2 regions of the Streptomyces sp. Tu6071 genome follow, and region 1 is predicted to be linked to the other one. Evidence: riboswitches for the same ligand, from Rfam matches in the RefSeq annotation. Region 1 holds a riboswitch; the other holds the start of a gene.

Evidence for each region. A riboswitch is a leader RNA that binds a small molecule or an ion and turns the genes downstream of it on or off. The one in region 1 is predicted to bind thiamine pyrophosphate.
Region 2: it holds a riboswitch for thiamine pyrophosphate, as region 1 does, so the genes downstream of both, thiO (glycine oxidase ThiO) here and STTU_RS02875 (purine-cytosine permease family protein) in region 1, are expected to answer to the same signal.

The regions. Positions count from the first base shown of each region.
Region 1 covers NZ_CM001165.1:686,491-691,895, forward strand. The annotation lists gene STTU_RS02865 (M4 family metallopeptidase) at 1-2,011, shown strand, start outside; gene STTU_RS02870 (carboxylate-amine ligase) at 2,146-3,291, opposite strand; TPP riboswitch at 3,495-3,588, shown strand; gene STTU_RS02875 (purine-cytosine permease family protein) at 3,580-5,016, shown strand; gene thiM (hydroxyethylthiazole kinase) at 5,045-5,405, shown strand, end outside.
Region 2 covers NZ_CM001165.1:6,038,660-6,044,064, forward strand. The annotation lists gene STTU_RS25535 (hypothetical protein) at 76-486, shown strand; gene STTU_RS25540 (thiazole synthase) at 579-1,373, opposite strand; gene thiS (sulfur carrier protein ThiS) at 1,379-1,591, opposite strand; gene thiO (glycine oxidase ThiO) at 1,588-2,724, opposite strand; TPP riboswitch at 2,741-2,851, opposite strand; gene STTU_RS25555 (NAD(P)/FAD-dependent oxidoreductase) at 3,089-4,306, shown strand; gene STTU_RS25560 (Rv2175c family DNA-binding protein) at 4,395-4,760, shown strand; gene thiE (thiamine phosphate synthase) at 4,839-5,405, shown strand, end outside.

The DNA.
Region 1 (5,405 bases):
CGCCACCGGCGGCGCACTGCTCGCGGTCTCCGCGCTGCTGACCGCCGCGATGCAGACGGGCGTGGCCACCGCCGCGCCCTCCCCCACCGGGAAAGCCGCCTCGGCGGCCAGGCCGGGAGCCCTGCCGGCGAAGCTGTCCCCCGCACAGCGCGCCGAACTCATCGCCAAGGCACAGAAGAAGAGCGCCGCGACGGCGGGCGAACTGAGCCTCGGCGCCCAGGAGAAGCTGGTCGCCCGCGATGTGATCAAGGACCAGGACGGCACGCTGCACACGCGCTACGAGCGCACGTACGACGGACTGCCCGTCCTCGGCGGCGACCTGGTCGTCACCACGAACCCGGCCGGTGAGACCGGCAAGGTCGTACGGGCCTCGCAGGCGAAGCTCAGCGGCGTGAAGACCACCGCGAAGGTCCCCGCGGCGACGGCGCAGAAGCAGGCGCTCGGCGCGGCGAAGGCGCAGGGCGCCGCGAAGCCGGCGACCGACCAGGCGCCGCGCAAGGTCGTGTGGCTCGCCGAGGGCAAGCCCGTACTCGCGTACGAGACCGTGATCGGCGGGCTCCAGGAGGACGGCACGCCCAACGAACTGCACGTCGTGACGGACGCCGCGACGGGCGCGAAGCTGTACGAGTACCAGGGCATCGAGAACGGCACGGCCAACACGCAGTACAGCGGCACAGTGACGATCAGCACCACGAAGTCGGGTTCGACGTACAACCTGACGGACGCGACGCGCGGCGGCCACAAGACGTACACCCTCGCCAACAAGACCTCGGGCACCGGGACGCTCGTCTCCGGTCCCGACGACGTGTGGGGCGACGGGAAGGGCACCACTCCCGAGACGGCGGCGGCCGACGCGGCCTACGGCGCGCAGGAGACGTGGGACTTCTACAAGAACACCTTCGGGCGCAGCGGTATCCGCGGTGACGGCGTGGCCGCCTACTCGCGGGTGCACTACGGCAACCAGTACGTCAACGCGTTCTGGGACGACAGCTGCTTCTGCATGACGTACGGGGACGGGGCGGGCAACGCCGCGCCGCTCACCGCGCTCGACGTCGCGGGCCACGAGATGAGCCACGGCGTCACCTCGGAGACCGCGGGCCTCAACTACAGCGGCGAGTCCGGCGGTCTCAACGAGGCGACGAGCGACATCTTCGGGACGGGGGTGGAGTTCTACTCCAACACCGCGACCGACCCCGGTGACTACCTCATCGGCGAGAAGATCGACATCAACGGCGACGGCACCCCGCTGCGCTACATGGACAAGCCCAGCAAGGACGGCGCCTCGGCCGACAACTGGTCGTCCACGCTCGGCAACAAGGACGTGCACTACTCCTCGGGCCCCGCGAACCACTTCTTCTACCTCCTCTCGGAGGGCAGCGGCGCCAAGACCGTCAACGGCGTGAGCTATAACTCGCCGACGTACGACGGGCTTCCGGTCACCGGCATCGGCCGGGACAAGGCGCTCCAGATCTGGTACAAGGCGCTCACCACGCAGTTCACCTCCACCACCAACTACGCGGGCGCCAGGACCGGCACGCTCGCGGCGGCCTCCTCGCTCTACGGGGCGACCTCGGCCGAGTACAAGGCGGTGCAGGACGCCTGGGCGGCGATCAACGTCGGCGCCCGCTCCGGCGGCGGCACGGACCCGGGCAACGGCGGCGGGACGGTGTTCACCTCCACCACCAAGGTCGCGATACCGGACGCCGGTTCGGCCGTCACCTCCTCGCTCGCGGTGACGGGTCGCAGCGGCAACGCGCCGTCGAACCTGTCGGTCGCGGTGGACATCACGCACACCTACCGCGGTGACCTCGTGGTGGACCTCGTCGCCCCGAACGGCACGAGCTACCGGCTCAAGAACTCCAGCTCCTCGGACTCGGCGGACAACGTCAAGGCCACCTACACCGTCAACGCCTCCTCGGTCGCCGCCAACGGCACGTGGAAGCTCAAGGTGCAGGACGTCTACTCGGGCGACAAGGGCACCATCAACGGCTGGTCGCTGACCTTCCCGTAAACCCCCTCGCAAGATCTCGGCGGAACTGGACCCCCCGCCGGACGCGACGCCCCGGCCACCTCAGGTGGCCGGGGCGTCGTCCCGTATCAACTGCCTTTACCGAAAGGGGGTTTCCCCTCTGTGCCGGGCGTCCGTCAGCCCACCACTCCCCACTCCCCCACGTCCCCCGGCGCCTGCCCCCGCGCCGCCGCCCGCTGCCGCCGGGCCGGTTCGCCCCGGTGGAGGAGGTCCCGGACCACCGCATTGACCTCCTCCTCGTCCCCGAGGTCCGCGAGCGCCTCGCCGACGTGGGCGAGCAGGGCCGCGACCGCTTCGCCCGCCGGTACGGCCGTGCCGCTCTCCGGGTGGACGAGCGAGCCGCCGAGCCCGTACCGCGCCGCGGTCCACAGCGCGGCGGCGACGTCGTGCGCCGGGACCGGCGCCGGGACGCGGCCCGCCGCGCGCTCGCGCAGCGCCGTGACGACGAGCGCGCGCGTGAGCCCTGCCTGCGCGGCGACCTCGCGCACGGTCGGCATGACATCGGCGACGCGCACCTCCAGCGTCGGGACGTGCGCGGACGGGCGGGCGAGCCAGTAGGCGTTGCGGGCGCGTTCAGGGAGGACACCGGTCGCGAAGAGCCTGCGGTGCGTCGCGTCGTAGTCGGCCGCGTCCGTGAAGTACGGCGGGATCTGCGTGGTGGGCCAGCGCGAGAGGACCATGGTGCGCCAGCTCGCGAAGCCGGTGTCGACGCCGTGTTCGTAGGGGGAGTTCGCCGAGAGGGCGAGGAGCACGGGCAGCCAGGGGCGGACGTGGTCGAGGGCGTGCACCGCGGCCTCGCGGTCGGGGACGCCGACGTGGATGTGGCAGCCGCAGGTCTCGGTGCCCTGGGCGAGGAGGCGGTAGAGCCCGGCGACGTCGCGGTAGTGCGGAGCCTCCGTCGGGGTGCGGGGCGGGGCCTGGCGTGCCGCCGTGCCGTGGGCGAGGACACGGCAGCCGGCCTTTCCCGCCGCCTCGACGAGGCGCTCGCGCGCGGCGGAGACCTCGGCCCGCAGCTCGGGCAGGCCCGCGCACACCGGGCTCGTGGTCTCGATCATGCTGCTGAGCAGTTCGCGCTGCGGGACCGTCACCGCTCCCTTGGGGTGGAGCCTGTGGTGCACGTCGAGCACCCGTTCGGCGGCGTCGACCGGGACCAGGGTCTCGGCGTCGACCAGCAGGAACTCCTCCTCGGCGCCGAGGGTGGGGGGTGCGCTGTGGGCCGCGGGTAAGCCCGCGCCCCCGCTCTGCGTTGCGCTGGCGGGCATGCGGCAGCTCCTCGTGAAGTGGAGTGGGACGCGGGAGGCCCGAACGGCGGGCCCCGGGGCCGGGCCTATCCACTTTGCCGCCGGCGGAAAGGTCGCAGGAGAGCGCATACGGGGCGCCCCGGCGCACGGAGGCCGTGCTTCCGCGATCCGGGGGCGCGAAGGTCCTTCGCGGCGCCGCGCGACCAGGCGTTACGCTGGCGGCATCACCGGACACGGGGTGCCCCGCCAGGGGCTGAGATCACACCCGTCGAACCTGAACCAGCTCGTACTGGCGGAGGGATGTCTTCCATGTCATTGCCGCATGCCCCCGGTCACGCCCCGGAGGGCACGGCCCTTCAGCGCTCGGACCCGGCCTCCCGTGTCTTCGGCGGCCGGATGCCCGAGGCCCCCGGCGATCTGCGCGTCGAGGCGCGCGGCATCGCGCCCGTGCCCGACGACCGGCGCTACGGCGGTCCGGGCAGGCTCTTCACGGTGTGGTTCGCGCCGAACCTCACCATGACGGGGGTCTTCACGGGGACCCTCGGCATCGTCCTCGGTCTCGACTTCGCGACCGCGCTCGCGGCGGTCGTCGCGGGCACGCTCCTCGGGGCGGTGCCCGTCGCGTACCTCGGTACGTGGGGCAGCGGGACCGGGGCCGGTCAGCTCCCGCTCTCGCGGCTCGCCTTCGGGCCCGCCGTCGTGCTGCCGGGGGTCCTCCAGTGGCTCTCGTCGGTCGCGTGGGACGCGCTCATCGGCCTCTTCGGCGGGGACGCGCTCGCGCGGCTGTTCGACTGGCCGTTCTGGCTCGGGGTGCTCGTGATGATGGCCGGGCAGGGCCTCGTGGGGGCGCTCGGTTACGAGGCGATCCACCGGCTCCAGAAGCTCATGTCGTTCGTCCTCGCGGTGGCCTTCGTGATCCTCGCCGTGAAGATGCTCGACGGCGTGAGCCCGGCGGCCTCGGGCAGCGCGCACGGCATGGACCGCTTCGGCGCGATCATGCTGACCAGCACGGTCGCGCTGAGCCTGTCGCTGTCCTGGGCCCCGTACGCGAGCGACTTCAGCCGCTATCTGCCGACGAAGACCTCGCGGACGCGGATGTTCTGGTACACGCTGCTCGGTGTGAGCCTGTCCTTCGTCGTCGTGCAGACGCTCGGTCTGTGGGGCGCCTCGGTCTTCACCGACCAGACGGCGGGCGGCGTCGAGAAGCTGCTCGGCGGGGGCTGGCTCGGCGCCTTCGGGCTGCTCGCCGTCGCGCTCGCCGCGCTGTGCAGCAACGCGATGAACGACTACAGCGGCTCGCTCGCGCTCCAGACGGTCGGCGTGCGCGTCCCGCGCCCACTCGCCGCGGCGGGCGCGGCGGCGCTCGGCTTCCCGCTCGTGCTGTGGATGCACGCCGCCGACACGACCGCGCGCTTCCAGAACGTGCTGCTCTTCGTGGGCTACTGGATTCCGGGGTTCGTCGCCGTCGTCGTCGTGGACTGGCGCGCGCGGGCCGGGGCGAGGGCCCGTACGGGTACGGGGCTCGACCTCGGCGTCGAGAGCGCGCGGCCCGTGCCGTGGTGGCCCGCGCCCCTCGCGTTCCTCGTCGGTTTCGCCGCCGCCGTGCCCTTCATGAACACCTCGCTGTACGCGGGCCCGGTCGCCGACGCGCTGCACGGCGCGGACCTCGCGTACTACGTCGCCTTCGTGGTGGCGCTGCTCGTCTACGCCCCGCTGCGGCTGCGCGCCGGCCGCGAGGCCGCGTGATCCCCGTACCACCCCTGGGAGTCCTGCCATGACCACTGAGCCCCTGGAAGCCACCCGTGCCGCGCTCGCGCGGGTGCGCGGCGCCGAGCCGCTCGTGCAGTGCCTGACCAACACGGTCGTCACGAACTTCACCGCGAACGCGCTGCTCGCGCTCGGGGCCTCGCCCGCGATGGTCGACGTCCCCGGGGAGGCGGACGCCTTCGCGCGGGTCGCGGGCGGCGTCCTCGTCAACCTCGGCACGCCCCACGCCGAGCAGCGCGCCGCGATGACGGAGGCGGCGACGGCCGCGCGCGAGGCGGGCACGCCGTGGGTGCTCGACCCGGTCGCGATCGGCGCGCTCCCGGTGCGTACGCCACTCGCGCACGCCCTGCTCGCGCTCGGACCCGCGG
Region 2 (5,405 bases), 5.4 Mb from region 1:
GCGGGTGGCACGGTGGAGGCGGTCACCGGGCGCGCTCGCCCGCCCCCCCACGTGGCCGGACGGAAGGAACTGGACATGAGCTGGGACGTGCTGGTGCTGCGGCTGCCCGAGGGCTGCGCCTCGGTGGAGGACCTGCCCGAGGGCTCCCCCGGGCTTCCCCTCGGCCCGCGCGCCGACGTGCTCGCCGCGCTCGCGGGGGCCGTGCCCGAGGCCGACCTCTCCGACCCGGCCTGGGGGGAACTGGAGGGGCCCGGCTGGTCCATGGAGCTGAACATCGGGGACGCGGAGCCGGTCGACGCGGTCATGCTCCACGTGCGCGGCGGCGGGGACGACGTCCTCCCCGTCGTCCTGCGCATCGCGGAGGCGCTGGGCGCGCGCGCCTGCGACCCGGCGGGCTGGGTGCTCACCGAGGCGGGCGACACGTCGGGGTGGCACGCCTTCCAGGAGTTCCGGGACCACCTGACGGGGGTGCGGAGCGGGGGGTGAGGCGGGACGGGGCGGGGCCGACGCGTCCGCGGATCGCAGCCCCGCCCGCGCGCCGCAGCCCCGTCCGTGGACCGCAGCCCCGTCCCCGTACCTCAGAACGCCGGACGCTCCGGGTCCAGCTCGGCGCGGCCCTCCAGCGGGGAGGACGCCTCGGCGAAGTGGCGGCGCGGGATGCGGCCCGCGCGGCGGGCCAGGCGCCCCGCCTCCGTCGCGTGCCGCATCGCGCGCGCCATCAGCTCCGGCTCGCGCGCCCGCGTCACGGCCGAGGCGAGCATCACCGCGTCGCAGCCCAGCTCCATCGCGAGCGCCACGTCCGAGGCCGTTCCGGCGCCCGCGTCGAGGATCACCGGGACCCGCGCCCGCTCCGTGATGAGCTGGAAGTTGTGCGGATTGCGGATGCCGAGCCCGGAGCCGATCGGCGAGCCGAGCGGCATGACGGCCGCGCAGCCCACGTCCTCCAGCTTCCGCGCGAGCACCGGGTCGTCGTTCGTGTACGGGAGCACGGTGAACCCGTCGTCGACGAGGACCTCGGCCGCGTCGAGCAGCTCCACCGGGTCGGGAAGCAGCGTGCGCTCGTCCGCGACGACCTCCAGCTTCACGAGGTCCGTGCCGAGCGCCTCCCGCGCGAGACGCGCCGTGAGCACCGCCTCGCCCGCCGTGTGGCAGCCCGCCGTGTTCGGCAGCACGCGGATGCCGAGCCGGTCGAGCACCGAGAGCACCGAACCCTGCGTGCCCGGGTCCAGGCGGCGCATCGCGACCGTCGTCAGCTCCGTGCCCGAGGCGGTCAGCGCGCGCTCCAGGACGTCGAGACTGGGCGCCCCGCCCGTCCCCATGATCAGGCGCGAGGCGTACGTGGTGCCGCCGAGGACGAAAGGATCGTCGGCCATGGTGCTCAGCCTCCCTGTACAGCGGTCAGGATCTCGACGCGGTCCCCCGCGGCGAGCACGGTCGCGGGCCAGTCGCCGCGCGGGACGACCGTCTCGTTGACGGCGGCGGCGACGCCCGTACGGGCCCGGCTCAGCCCGGCGACGAGCGCGTCGAGCGTCGTTCCCGGCGGAACGGCACGCTCGGCGCCATTGACTCTCACGGTCAGGTCGAGGTTCACAGCACGGGCTCCGGGGTGTGGGTACGCGTGAATCGCCGGGGACTGAAGGGGAGCGCCGCCTCGGGCAGCGCGTCGTGCGCCAGCGCGTGCGCCATGACGGCGCCCGTCTCCGGGGCGAGCAGGACACCGTTGCGGCCGTGGCCCGTCGCGAGGTGCAGCCCGGGGAGCGCCGTGGGGCCGAGGAGGGGCGCGTTGTCGGGCGAGGCGGGGCGCAGCCCGGCACGGGTCTCGGTGAGGGCGAGTTCCGTGATGCCGGGGAGCAGTTCGTGCGCGTCGCGCAGCAGGGCGTACACGCCGCCCGCCGTGACCGTCGTGTCCCTGCCCCGCTCCTCGCTCGTCGCGCCGACCACGAGTTCGCCGTTCTCGCGCGGCACGAGGTAGAGGCTCCCGCCCCGCACGACCGCGCGCACCGTGCGCCGCAGGAAGTCCGCGTACGCGCCGTCCATCCGCAGCCGCAGGACCTGCCCCTTCACGGGCCGTACGGGCACGGCGACCTCGGGCGGCAGCCCCTCCAGGTCCGTGCTGAAGCACCCGGCCGCGAGCACCGTGCGCGCCGCGTCGAGGCGCGCGCCGTCCGCGAGGACGACCCCGCGCGCCCGCTCCGCCTCCACCACGAGCCGCGCCGCCCTCGCCCGCCGGAACTCCACCCCGGCCCGCGCGCAGGCGACGAGCAGCGCCCCCACGACCCGGCGCGGATCGACCTGGTGGTCGCCCTCGACACGCAGCCCGCCCCGTATCCCCGGCGCGAGCATCGGCTCCAGACGACGGCACTCACGCCCCGTCAGCCACTGCGCGTCGAGCCCGCGACGCGTGTGCAGGGCGTGGAGTTCGCGCAGTTCGGCGCGGTCGTCGGCGTCCAGCGCGACGGCGAGCGTCCCGCAGGTCCGGTACCCGAGGTCCCGCCCGCTCGCCTCGCCCAGTTCGGCGGCGAACTCCGGCCACCGCCGCGCCGAGGCGAGCCCGAGCGCGAGCAACGCCTCCTCGCCGTGGTGCGGTTCGGTGACGGCGGCGAGCATCCCGGCGGCGACCTGCGCCGCCCCGCCCCCCGGCTCCGGATCGACCACGGTCACCCGCGCCCCGCCGAGCGCGGCCCGCCACGCCGTCACGAGCCCGACGATCCCGCCCCCGACCACGAGGACATCCCCACCACTGGCCACCAAGCCCCCTCCCTTCGCCGGAATGACCCGGATCAGGTTCATACGGTCGGAGGCCGCAGCCCCCCTCTCAGCCCGGTCCGCCCGGACTCCCGCGGTGTGCGCGGCACAGCTTAGGCGGTGCGGGCGCGGCCCCCGGCGGCGGTCCCCGCTCCACCCGGGCCACGGGCCGTCCCGTCCCGGCCCCTCGGCCCCGGTCGTACGGCCTCCGCCGGGAGGCCCCGGCCCCGGTCCCGATGGCCCCCGGTCCCCGGTCCCGGATCGTGGGCGGAGGGTCGGTGTGGGCGGGATCTCTTGCGGGCTCGGGCCCGGGGGGTGGGGTGGGCGGCCTAGAGTTGCGGGCGTGAGCGGAGACCGGGAGCAGCAGGGGCGGGTCGTTGTCGTCGGCGCCGGGATGGCGGGCGTGCGGACCGTCGTGGCGCTGCGCGAGGAGGGGTACGGCGGGGACGTCGTACTGCTCGGTGAGGAGCCGCACGCCCCGTACGACCGCCCGCCGCTCTCCAAGTCCGTGCTCCTCGGCAGCGCCGAGACCTCCGCCTTCGACGTCGACTTCGCCGCGCTCGGCACCGAACTGCGCCTCGGGGTCCGCGCGAGCGGACTGCGCGCCGCCGCGCACGAGATCGACACGAGCGAGGGCCCGCTCGGCTACGACCACCTCGTGCTCGCGACCGGCGCCGCGCCCGTACGGCTCCCCGGCACGGCCCAGCACCCCCACGTCCACCTCCTGCACACCCTCGACGACGTGCGGGCCCTGCGCGAGGTGCTCGCGCGCCGCGCCGAGGTGGCCGTCGTCGGCGCCGGCTGGATCGGCGCCGAATTCACGACCGCCGCGCGCGAGGCGGGCTGCGCCGTCACCGTCCTGGAGGCCACCGGGCACCCGCTCAGCGGCGCGCTGCCCGCCGAGGTCGCCGCGCCGATGGCGAAGTGGTACGCCGAGGCGGGCGCCCGGCTGCGGACCGGCTCCCGCGTCGCCGCCGTCGAGGACACGGCCGTCGTGCTGGAGGGCGGCGAGCGCGTACCCGCCGACGCCGTCCTCGTCGGCATCGGCGCCCGCCCCGTCACCGGCTGGCTCGAAGGCTCCGGCATCGACCTCGCCCCGGACGGCTCCGTCCGCACCGACGCCTGGCTGCGCACCTCGCTGCCCGACGTCCACGCCGTCGGCGACTGCGCCTCCTTCCCGTCGCGGCGGTACGGGCGGCGCCTCCTCGTCCACCACTGGGACAACGCCCTCCAGGGCCCGCACACCCTGGCCGGCGTCCTCACCGGCGAGCGCGCCGAGCCCTACGACCCGGTGCCCTACTTCTGGTCCGAGCAGTTCGGCCGCTTCGTGCAGTACGCGGGCGACCACGCGGGCGCGAGCCGCCTCGTGTGGCGCGGCGCCCCGGACGGGCCCGCCTGGTCCGTGTGCTGGCTGGAGGAGGACGGGCGGCTCGCCGCCGTGCTCGCCGTCGGCCGCCCCCGCGACCTCGCCCAGGGCCGCAAGCTCATCGCCTCGGGCGCGACGCTCGACCCCGCGCTCCTCGCGGACCCGGCGCGACCCCTGAAGACGGCCGTGCGCTGAGCCGCTCACCGGGCCCCGTTCCCCGGGCCCGTCGCCCGCGGGGACCCTCCCGCTACCGCCCGGCCGCCCGGGATGGCACGCTTGTCCCGTGACCCAGATTGATGCCAAGACCGAAGCGCTCGTCCCCGAGTGGCTCAGCCTCCCCGACATCGCCGAACGGTTCGACGTCGAGGTGACCCGGGTGCGCCAGCTGGTGAAGGAGGGCCAGCTCGTCGCCGTCCGCCGGGGCGAGAACAACGCGCTCTACGTGCCCGCCGCCTTCCTCGACGGCAACCGCACCGTGCGGGGACTCGCCGGGCTGCTGACCCTGCTGCGCGACGACGGCTTCGACGACGTGGAGATCATCCAGTGGATGTTCACCCCCGACCCGACGCTTCCCGGCACCCCCGCCCAGGCCATGAGCGAGAACCGTGGCACGGAGGTGAAGCGCCGCGCCCAGGCCCTGGCCGTCTGAGCCGGGCCGCGGGACCACGGTGACGCCCACCCCTGGGCGAGTGGCATGATCGTCAGGTCATACGAACAGGGGTGGGACATGCCGGACCGGACACCGCACGCGGCGGCGCGCACCGTACTCGCGGACGCCCGTCTCTACCTCTGCACGGACGCCCGCAAGCACCGGAACGACCTCCCCGCCTTCCTCGACGCCGTCCTCTCCGGCGGCGTCGACATCGTCCAGCTGCGGGACAAGAGCCTGGAAGCCGCCGAGGAACTGGAACTGCTCCAGGTCTTCGCCGACGCCTGCCGCCGCCACGGCAAACTCCTCGCCGTGAACGACCGCGCCGACGTCGCCCACGCCGCCCGCGCCGACGTGCTCCACCTCGGCCAGGGCGACCTCCCCGTCCCCGCCGCGCGCGCCCTGATCGGCCCCGACGCGCTCATCGGCCGCTCGACCCACAGCGAGGCGGAGGCCGCGGCGGCGGCCGTGCAGGACGGCGTCGACTACTTCTGCACCGGCCCCTGCTGGCCGACCCCCACCAAGCCGGGCCGCCCGGCGCCCGGCCTTCCCCTCGTGCGGTACGCCGCCGCCCTCGGCACCACGCGCCCCTGGTTCGCGATCGGCGGCATCGACGCGGCCCGCCTCGACGAGGTCCTCGACGCG